3 regions of the Shewanella sp. MF05913 genome follow, and region 3 is predicted to be linked to each of the others. Evidence: predicted binding sites of a transcription regulator. Region 3 holds the regulator's gene; each other region holds the start of a gene.
The links. Region 3 encodes FliA, which starts transcription of late flagellar genes. Its sites were predicted from a motif close to CTAAAGNTNNNNNNNNNNNNGCCGATA; they were not measured.
Positions count from the first base shown of each region.

Region 1: the regulator FliA is predicted to act here: its motif matches at 1,713-1,739, upstream of AC19MV_RS02890 (VC2046/SO_2500 family protein).
Region 2: the regulator FliA is predicted to act here: its motif matches at 1,336-1,362, upstream of AC19MV_RS15750 (DUF5610 domain-containing protein).

Region 1 covers NZ_JCAYNT010000001.1:643,304-646,586, forward strand. Annotated here, with positions in the region: gene AC19MV_RS02870 (PLP-dependent cysteine synthase family protein) at 1-1,053, opposite strand, end outside; tRNA gene AC19MV_RS02875 (tRNA-Tyr) at 1,269-1,353, opposite strand; tRNA gene AC19MV_RS02880 (tRNA-Tyr) at 1,382-1,466, opposite strand; tRNA gene AC19MV_RS02885 (tRNA-Tyr) at 1,564-1,648, opposite strand; gene AC19MV_RS02890 (VC2046/SO_2500 family protein) at 1,774-2,268, shown strand; gene AC19MV_RS02895 (DUF406 family protein) at 2,408-2,698, shown strand; gene AC19MV_RS02900 (sensor domain-containing phosphodiesterase) at 3,040-3,283, shown strand, end outside.
Region 2 covers NZ_JCAYNT010000014.1:82,611-85,893, reverse strand. Annotated here, with positions in the region: gene AC19MV_RS15755 (ferredoxin--NADP reductase) at 1-556, opposite strand, end outside; gene AC19MV_RS15750 (DUF5610 domain-containing protein) at 689-1,300, opposite strand; gene AC19MV_RS15745 (FMN-binding glutamate synthase family protein) at 1,496-2,983, shown strand; gene AC19MV_RS15740 (hypothetical protein) at 3,138-3,283, shown strand, end outside.
Region 3 covers NZ_JCAYNT010000011.1:47,447-50,729, forward strand. Annotated here, with positions in the region: gene flhF (flagellar biosynthesis GTPase FlhF) at 1-530, shown strand, start outside; gene AC19MV_RS13695 (MinD/ParA family protein) at 535-1,416, shown strand; gene AC19MV_RS13700 (RNA polymerase sigma factor FliA) at 1,409-2,128, shown strand; gene cheY (chemotaxis response regulator CheY) at 2,174-2,557, shown strand; gene AC19MV_RS13710 (protein phosphatase CheZ) at 2,571-3,283, shown strand, end outside.

The DNA of each region.
Region 1 (3,283 bases), on a different contig from region 3:
CAGCCCGCTGCCATCAAAATGTTGCAGCTTTTGTCGATAATGCTCAAAGCAGCCTATGTTGGCGTCAATCCATTGTGGGTTGTAATAGGTGTCTAAATAACGCTCTCCAGCATCACAAATCAAGGTCACAATAGAGCCTGTTTCCCCTGCCTGACGCATTTGAGTGGCTAATAATAATGCCCCATATAAATTGGTCCCTGTCGACGCGCCGGTTTTACGGCCAATCAATTGTTCTAGCCATAAAATAGTGGCAACAGATGCAGCGTCAGGTATTTGCAACATACTGTCGACAACGCCTGCAATAAATGAAGGTTCAACTCTTGGTCTGCCAATACCTTCTATTTTACTGTTTTTATCGCTGACAATACTGGCATCGCCACTGGTAAAGTAATCAAAAAACACCGAGTTTTCAGGATCGACAACACACAATTGTGTAGTTTGTTGTTGGTACCGTATATACCTGCCAATGGTGGCACTAGTGCCGCCAGTGCCGGGACTCATCACAATCCAGCTAGGGATTGGATGTGGCTCTTTTTCCATTTGATTGAAAATAGAGTCGGCAATATTGTTATTACCTCGCCAGTCAGTAGCCCGTTCAGCATAAGTAAATTGATCCAGATAATGGCCGTGCAGCTCACTGGCGAGCCGCTCTGACTCGGCATACATTTGGCTTCCATTATCAACAAAGTGGCACTGACCACCATAAAACTCAATTTGTTGTATTTTCTTTTTTGCAGTCGTTTTTGGCATCACCGCAATAAAAGGCAGGCCTAATAAGCGGGCAAAATAGGCTTCTGATACAGCAGTGCTGCCTGATGATGACTCAATAATCGGCGTGCCTTGTTTAATCCAACCATTACACAGCGCATATAAAAACAATGAACGGGCTAAACGATGCTTTAAACTGCCGGTTGGGTGAGTGCTCTCATCTTTTAAATAGATGTCTATGCCGGTTAATTGAGGTAAATCTAATTTGATTAAATGCGTATCAGCAGAACGTTGGTAATCTGCTTCAATTTTAGCGATGGCCTGATTGACCCAAGTAGTTGGCATACGGCAAGCTCTTTATTCCAAAAGGGAATAGATAATAACTAAAATAAAAAGTGAAAAGTAGGCTTTTTGCTAAATAGGATGTATTCGAAAAGGTGAGGCGTGTAATTGCTCAAGAAAGTAATGGCTGTTAAGTAAGGAGTACATTAAAAAGAGGTGTTAATTAGAAATCGAACAACAGAAACTGGATAAGAACAAACTAAAGGCAGGATGTAAAATGGTGGAGGGAGAAGGATTCGAACCTTCGAAGGCTGAGCCGTCAGATTTACAGTCTGATCCCTTTGGCCACTCGGGAACCCCTCCACTGCGAAAGAAGATAATAAAGAAAAGATGGTGGAGGGAGAAGGATTCGAACCTTCGAAGGCTGAGCCGTCAGATTTACAGTCTGATCCCTTTGGCCACTCGGGAACCCCTCCACACGATTTCTTTATAACTTACTTTCTTTTTACACTTTAACGCTTTTTGATTTAGCAATCGAAACCACTAAAACGGTACATCACACAACATCGCAAATGGTGGAGGGAGAAGGATTCGAACCTTCGAAGGCTGAGCCGTCAGATTTACAGTCTGATCCCTTTGGCCACTCGGGAACCCCTCCTCAATTGCGGCCGCCATAGTATTCACAAACCCATTGTATGTAAAGCCTAAAAATGAAAAAAAACTTAAAGTTTTGATTTATTTGGTCGATAAAATTACATCGAGTAGAAGTAGTGATGTTTTTATATGCAAATTGAGTCAACATTAGTCAATGAGTTACAAATAGGCAGCAGATTAAACGTGGCGGTTGAGCATAATCGTCGCGGAGAGTTTGGCTTACTATTGGCTATGTTATCGGCAGATGCTCGCGATATGGCGCAATTTCAGTTAGACATCGATCTCAACGTAGAACAAAAATTACGCAAACAATTCTCACTCCCACCGGCACAACGATTTGTTGATGATGTGTCAAGTGATGTTCATGTTACCGATAATGCGCCACTTTTTCAGCAAGGCGCTCGTCAATTTCAATTACAACAAGCCTTAACGCCTGAAGCACTGGTTATTCGTGGCGCACAATCTGACGCAATGGTCGAAGTGCTCAGTAATTGTGATGAACTCACAAAACGCAAAGCAATCAATGTTTACCAGCAACAAGATATTATTGAAGACATGCATTTTATTGATCAGCTCGCCACCCAGCGAAAAATAAGCCAAACCATGGCCCTTCAGTACGCTTAATAAAGTGGCCATTAAAAATGTGCGTGGCAAACACGTCACTATCATTGATTAATATGCTATTTGTGAGCTTGGCAAATAAATTAAGCTGTTCTTTGCGTTAGGATATTAAACACTAACAAGGTGTTTTAGAGGTAACGACATGATTAAGCAAATTAAACAGCAACAAGCCAGTAATGTGAATGACAGTTGTGCCGATTGTGGCAGTTTCGTTGATATTGGAGCGGTGGTCGAGGCAGAAGACACGTTATTGCAGTTAAGCTTTAGTGGTGAAGATGCATTAACAAAGGCAAACGCTCTTGAACAAATCGCTTTGCAACGATTTCCAGAGACCAGAGCTGAAATTAGACCCTTGGCCGACCAGTATGAATTGACATTGAACTTTGCTTTTAGTGTAGAAAAAATGATTTTTCAACTTGAAAACTCATTGTAGAAGATGAGTAAAATACAAATAGTGACATAATGCGTGACGTGTTTAGTCTTTATTATAGATTATTAAATCAATAGCTTAGTTGCTTTATGATACGTCACGTTTATCGTAGTTAGTGCCGACGAAATGATTGCTGTTAGCGGGTTAAAAGTGTAATCTTGCGGCATTAACAAAAGGTATAGTAGCAAAGGCTTTTTTACTGCTATTTTGTACCTTATAAAGCGGATATCGCTCCCAAGTTGTACTCTGATTAATGACTGGCGCTTCATAGCGTAACAATAAAATCATTTTTAAATGATATACACCAGCAGATTTGAGTAATGTAGCCAAGTTTCGGGATGTAAATGAATCGAAAAGAACAACAGCACTTATTGGAGTTAATTGTAAATTCCAGTGCTAAACAACAAGGTAATTTTTCAGAAACCTCTGAGATGGTTTGCCAACTCTTAAGAGAGGAGTTTGACGCATCCTTTGTATCTGTGTGGTTGCTAACCAATAGCATTGATGACTCTCATACCATTGACGCCACAAACTCGGACGGTTGTTTTATTTGTTCGCACAATTTAGTGGCCAGCAACATTGCTGATA
Region 2 (3,283 bases), on a different contig from region 3:
GGCAAGATAATCCGTCAGGAAATGCTTCGCGAGTCACAATGGGAATAAAGACAAATTGTTGCGGGTGTGTTGCTTGAAGCTGCTTAATGGTGTCTAGATAAGCTAAATCTTCAGCTAGCCTGACGCCATAAACAAGCACCACTTTCTCAAACCGTTGCCAAGGCGCTTGTGTGCCTAGCATTGAAATAAACGGTCCTACGGCTGTGCCAGTCGACAAAAACCATAAGTGTTTACCTTGTAATGCGCCTTGGGGAATTTCATCTAAGGTCATAAATCCGGTGGCTTTAGGGGTTATCTCTATGGTGTCGCCTGGGCTGAGGTTTTGTAAATCTGGCGATAACTGACCATCTTCTACTGCCACCGCCAGCACTTCAACATAATCGGTGCCGGGTGGGTTAACGAGGGAGTAAGCCCGGGCGACGCGCTTGTCATCGCGTATTTGACTTAACTTAATAAATTGCCCTGCAATAAAGGGCTCAATATCAGCTTTAATACGCAAAGAAAATAATTTGTCATTCCAGTCTATGCGTTTAATGACGGTACCGTTAATCCACATGGCGATTATCCTTTGAGATTGGTATGAATAATAATACCAATCTATACAGATATTTGCTGAATGAACAGTCTAAGCGTGTTTAGGATATAAAACTCAACCTCTTGAAGAGGGCGAAAATGTCATTGCGTAAGCTTAAGCCTCTTTTGCTTCTGCTTTAGCAGCGTTAGCATCTAGCCTGTCTTGTGCAAATTGAGCCAGTTTTTGCTGGATCAATTCATACGTTTGATCAACACCTTCGGCAATGTCACCTTGCAATACTTTGAGCCCAGACAAAATATCACTGGCTTCTTTAAAGCCTTGATCGATGGCGTCGCCAATTTTCACCATAAAGCTACTAACTTGGTCATCAAACCCCATTGATTGATTTTGTTGCTGATGGGTAGCAAAAAACTTTGTCGCAAAACTCACGATGCGGTCGGCGGTGGCTTCAGGTGAATAATCAATGCCTTCTTCGGCATTTTTTTGTACCGAATTTTCGCCTAGGGTCGGTGCGAGCTCTTCGTTAATGGCTTCAATAGCTGCGCGATAAAGCAGTGCCATCGACTTATCACCCGCGGCAATGCTCACTTCTTCTTGCGCAGCTAAAATCGAATTATTCATCATTTGACGGCTAATTTGATTGTTAGTCATTTTAGGCTCAGCGGTGGCGTTTTTTGTTGCTTGTTGGCTGGCTGTCGTCTGATTGTTAGTTTGATTGTTAGTCTGCGAGTTCACACTCGCGTTATTGGTGCTTTTAATATCCATAATCTTGACTCACTTACAATGGCAGATAGCTTAATTATCGACCAAAAAATTTATTTCTGAAGTCATCGTTGTCATATTTTCACATCATTTTCGTCGAGTAACGTTAGCCTACTGATTAGTATCATCAATTTAACTTGCTCAAAGACATGTCTGCTAATATGGTAATAAAAATATTTGTTAAACAAGGACAGCATCATGCCGCAACAACATTGGTTTATGTGGGGAATAGACATTTTCTCAGGTCTATTTTTGGTGCTGTTTTGGCTATTATTGATTGCAGTGGTTTATATGTATATCGCAGATAAACTACAAACTAAACAGGCAATTAGGCATAATTACCCTGTGATTGGTCGCTTTCGGTATTTATTTGAAAAACAAGGCGAGTTTTTTAGACAATACTTTTTCTCTCAAGACCGTGAAGAACTGCCATTTAATCGTGCTGAACGTAGCTGGGTTTATCGTGCCGCCAAAAATGTTGATCGCACCATCGCATTTGGCTCAACCCAAGTATTAGATAAGCCTGGCACTGTGATGTTTATGAACTCAGCCTTTCCTATCAGTGATCATGACCAACATAACACCGTCGCAGTAATCTTAGGACCAGACTGTCAGCATCCATATAGCACTAACAAAATTTGCCATATATCAGCAATGAGCTTCGGCGCCTTGTCTCGCCCTGCAATAACGGCATTGTCGCATGGCGCCGCGCAAGCGGGTTGTTGGTTAAACACCGGTGAAGGTGGATTGAGCCCGCACCATTTAAAAGGTCATTGTGATTTAGTCTTTCAAATCGGTACGGCTAAATATGGGGTGCGCAACGAACAAGGTCATTTAGATCCTAAAAAGCTCGCCGAGGTAGCCGCTCATCCTGAAGTGAAAATGTTCGAGATTAAATTAAGCCAAGGCGCTAAACCTGGCAAAGGCGGCATTTTACCCGCTATTAAAGTTACCGAAGAAATAGCAGCAATAAGAGGCATACCTGTCGGTCAAGATTCTATTAGTCCAAATGGTCATATCGAATTTACCTGCGTGGCCGATATTCTTGACATGATTAATCAAGTACGTGACATCACCGGTAAACCAACAGGGATTAAAGCCGTATTAGGTGATATCACTTGGGTGAACGATTTATGTGATGAAATTGAACGGCGTGGTATGGGATCTGCGCCTGACTTTTTTACCCTCGACAGTTCAGACGGTGGCACTGGCGCAGCACCTCAGGCATTAATGGATAATGTAGGCTTACCCCTAAAACAAAGTTTGCCTTTATTGGTCGATTTACTCAATGAACGCGGTTTAAAGCAGCGGATCAAAATTATCGCCACGGGTAAATTAGTCATGCCATCTTATGTTGCATGGGCTTTAGCAACGGGAGCTGACTTTATAGCCTCCGCCAGAGGCAATATGTTTGCTTTAGGGTGTATTCAATCACTACAGTGCAATAAAGACACCTGCCCTACCGGCATCACCACCCACAATACACGCTTACAGCAAGGGTTAGACCCTAAAGACAAGTCTGCGCGAGTCGCTAATTATAATCATTTTCTGCATTATGATTTAACGATGATAGCCCATTCATGTGGCGTTACCGATCCAAGACATCTTACCCGTCACCATGCCCGCATTGTGCAAACCACGGGCGTTGCCGTGACACTCGACAAACATTATCGACACATGCAATAGATCGGCTATTAGACTAATTAGGTAGTACTGATATATCTTTTTTTATACAGCATGGCTTTGCTGAAAATACGAATAGGGTGTAGAATAGAAGTTGATATTGATCACATTAATCTAGGTTGATGTGATTTAGGAACACTTGTAAGCCAAGGATCATATGTTGAAAGTTGCAGCGGAAAATATACCTGTTAACGAAAAAAGCTTGAGTGCTAGCTGTAAAAACTGCGATCGCATGATTGAGATCGAAGGTGAACTTGTGTGCTTTGAACACGGTAAGATTAAGCGTTTAGTTCTCGACACCTC
Region 3 (3,283 bases):
GAATTGGAGCATATGAGCAATTAGCGACATATGGTAAAATTATGGGCTGCCCAGTTAAGCAAGCACATGATTTAAGCGAATTAGAGCAGATTTTATATCAATTTAGAAATCGTAAGCTAGTGTTAATTGATACTGCAGGAATGGGACAACGTGACATGCGTCTTTATCAACAACTTGATAATTTGACTGCAAATAGTAGGATCCCAATCCGCAGTTATTTAGTAATGTCTGCCACAGGCCAGCGTCGTGTATTACAAGATGCTGTTGAACACTTTAAACGCATTCCGTTATCGGGTGCTATTTTGACTAAATTAGATGAATCAGTATCAATTGCAGGTGCATTGAGCGTATTGATTCAAAATGAGTTACCATTGAGTTATGTTACTGACGGTCAACGTGTTCCAGAAGACATGAAAGTGGCTGATACACTAGAATTAGCCAAACAAGCACTAGCCGCATTAAACGAAACAGAACAACCAACGTCACAAGACACGGCATGGTCAAATGACACTGCCTATGCATTTGAGTAAAGATATGACTCGGGATCAAGCAAGTGGTTTACGTATGATGAATCAACCAAATAACGATAAAGTTAAAGTAATTGCCGTATCCGGTGGTAAAGGCGGAGTCGGTAAAACAAGCGTATCAATTAATACTGCAGTCGCATTAGCCGAAAAGGGCAAGCGTGTACTGGTGCTTGATGCTGACTTAGGTTTAGCCAACGTTGATGTGATGCTAGGGATCCGTGCAGAGAAAAATTTATCTCATGTTTTGTCTGGCGATGCCGAATTAGATGACATCATTGTCCGTGGGCCAAAAGGGATCGGTATTGTGCCGGCCACGTCTGGTTCACAAGCGATGGTTGAATTGACCCCAGCGCAGCATGCAGGTTTAATTCGTGCCTTTAGTGAAATGCGCACCCAGTTCGACATTTTAATTGTTGATACGGCTGCGGGTATTTCAGATATGGTGCTGAGTTTTTCGCGGGCGTCACAAGATGTATTAATCGTTGTATGTGATGAACCTACATCGATTACCGATGCTTATGCACTGATTAAGATTTTAAGTCGTGAACACGGTGTGTTCCACTTCAAAATTGTGGCAAATATGGTGCGTAGTTTACGCGAAGGCATGGAATTATTTGCTAAACTCAGTAAAGTAACAGATAGATTTTTAGATGTGGCTTTAGAGCTTGTCGCTAGCGTTCCTTTTGATGAAAATTTGCGCAAAGCAGTTCGTAAACAAAAATTGGTTGTAGAAGCGTTTCCCAAATCACCTTCTGCGATTGCATACCAAGGGTTGGCCAATAAAATTATGACCTGGCCTGTACCGCAGCAACCTGGTGGTCACTTAGAGTTTTTTGTTGAACGATTAGTACAACGTAAACCAGTAGAAGAGGGGAGAGCGAGTGAATAAAGCCGCAGCGTATACTCAGTTCGATAACAAAACATCGATTGTTGAACAGTATGCACCGTTGGTGAAACGCATTGCTCATCATATGTTGGCAAGGCTGCCAGCATCAGTGCAACTGGATGATTTATTACAAGCAGGTATGATGGGGCTTCTAGAAGCATCATCAAAATTTGATGGCACCAAAGGGGCTAAATTTGAAACCTTTGCTGGCATTCGTATTCGTGGCGCAATGATTGACGAAATTCGCCGCGGTGACTGGGTTCCACGCTCAGTTCATCGTAATAATCGCCGTGTAGCCCATGTCATTGACGAACTTGAACAAGTGTTAGGGCGCGATGCACGAGACACAGAAATTGCTGAAAAACTTGATATGTCTCTCGATGAGTACCATCATATCTTAAATGATGTTTCTGTCGGTAAAATCATAGGCATAGAAGACCTTGGTGTTTCCCAGGATGTGTTAACCACAGACGACGAATCCCCAAATGAAGCTTTTGATTCTCTCGCTGAGACTCAGTTCCAATCTGCACTGGTTGAAGCAATTAAAACCTTGCCAGAAAGAGATGCTTTAGTGCTGTCGTTATATTATGACGAAGCATTAAACTTAAAAGAAATCGGTGCCATCCTTGAGGTAAGTGAGTCGCGAGTTAGCCAGATATTAAGTCAGGCTATGCTCAGACTAAAAGCCAAACTCAAGCATTGGACACAAGAATAATAACTAATTATAGAGCAAACGAGTGTCAGCTCACCGGAGGAAACCTTGGACAAGAATATGAAGATTCTTATTGTTGACGATTTTTCAACAATGAGACGTATCATTAAGAACTTGTTGCGAGACTTGGGATTTAATAATACCCAAGAAGCAGATGATGGCTCAACAGCCCTACCTATGTTACAAAAAGGTCATTTTGACTTTGTTGTAACCGACTGGAATATGCCGGGAATGCAGGGTATTGATTTACTTAGAGCAATCCGTGCAGACGATTCACTAAAACATTTACCTGTATTAATGGTTACGGCTGAAGCTAAGCGTGAGCAAATCATTGCTGCGGCTCAAGCTGGTGTTAATGGTTATGTTGTTAAACCGTTCACAGCCGCTACGTTAAAAGAAAAGTTAGACAAAATCTTTGAACGACTCGCTTAAGCAAGGATAAGTCATGCAGGCATCAATATCGGGGTTAATTACTCTCGAACAGGCCCAGCAACTTGTTGAACTGCTATCGGCGGGAGAGCAAGGTAAAGCTGACGAATTAATTAGAGATTTAGCGACTCCTCTGCAGCGTGAGCTGTTTGAAGAGGTCGGTAAGCTCACTCGCCAATTGCACAGCGCACTAAAAGATTTCCAAGTTGATAACCGTTTATCTGAATTAGCGAACACTGAAATTCCGGATGCTAAAGAAAGATTAAACTATGTTATTGAGATGACAGAACAAGCTGCTAATAAAACCATGGATGCGGTTGAAGAATGTTTGCCTTTGGCCGATACCATTATAAGCAACATTCAATCTGTAACGCCTATGTGGGATAAACTGATGCGTCGCGACATCGAACTGGGTGAATTTAAATCACTTTGTCATGATGTTCAGCAGTTTATGTCTAATAGCGAGCATGATTCTAACCGTCTTCGTGAATTGCTCACTCAGATATTGATGGCGCAAGATTTCCAAGATTTAACCGGTCAGATGATCCGCCGAGTGATTGAACTAGTGCGCGAAGTAGAGAGTAATTTAGTATCCATGTTGACCGTTTTTGGTGACCATACTACTGAGTCATTACCTACAATTAAAGATAATAAGATAGAGGCAGAAGGCCCAATCATGAACGCTGAGTTACGTGAAGACGTGGTCACGGGTCAGGATGAAGTTGATGA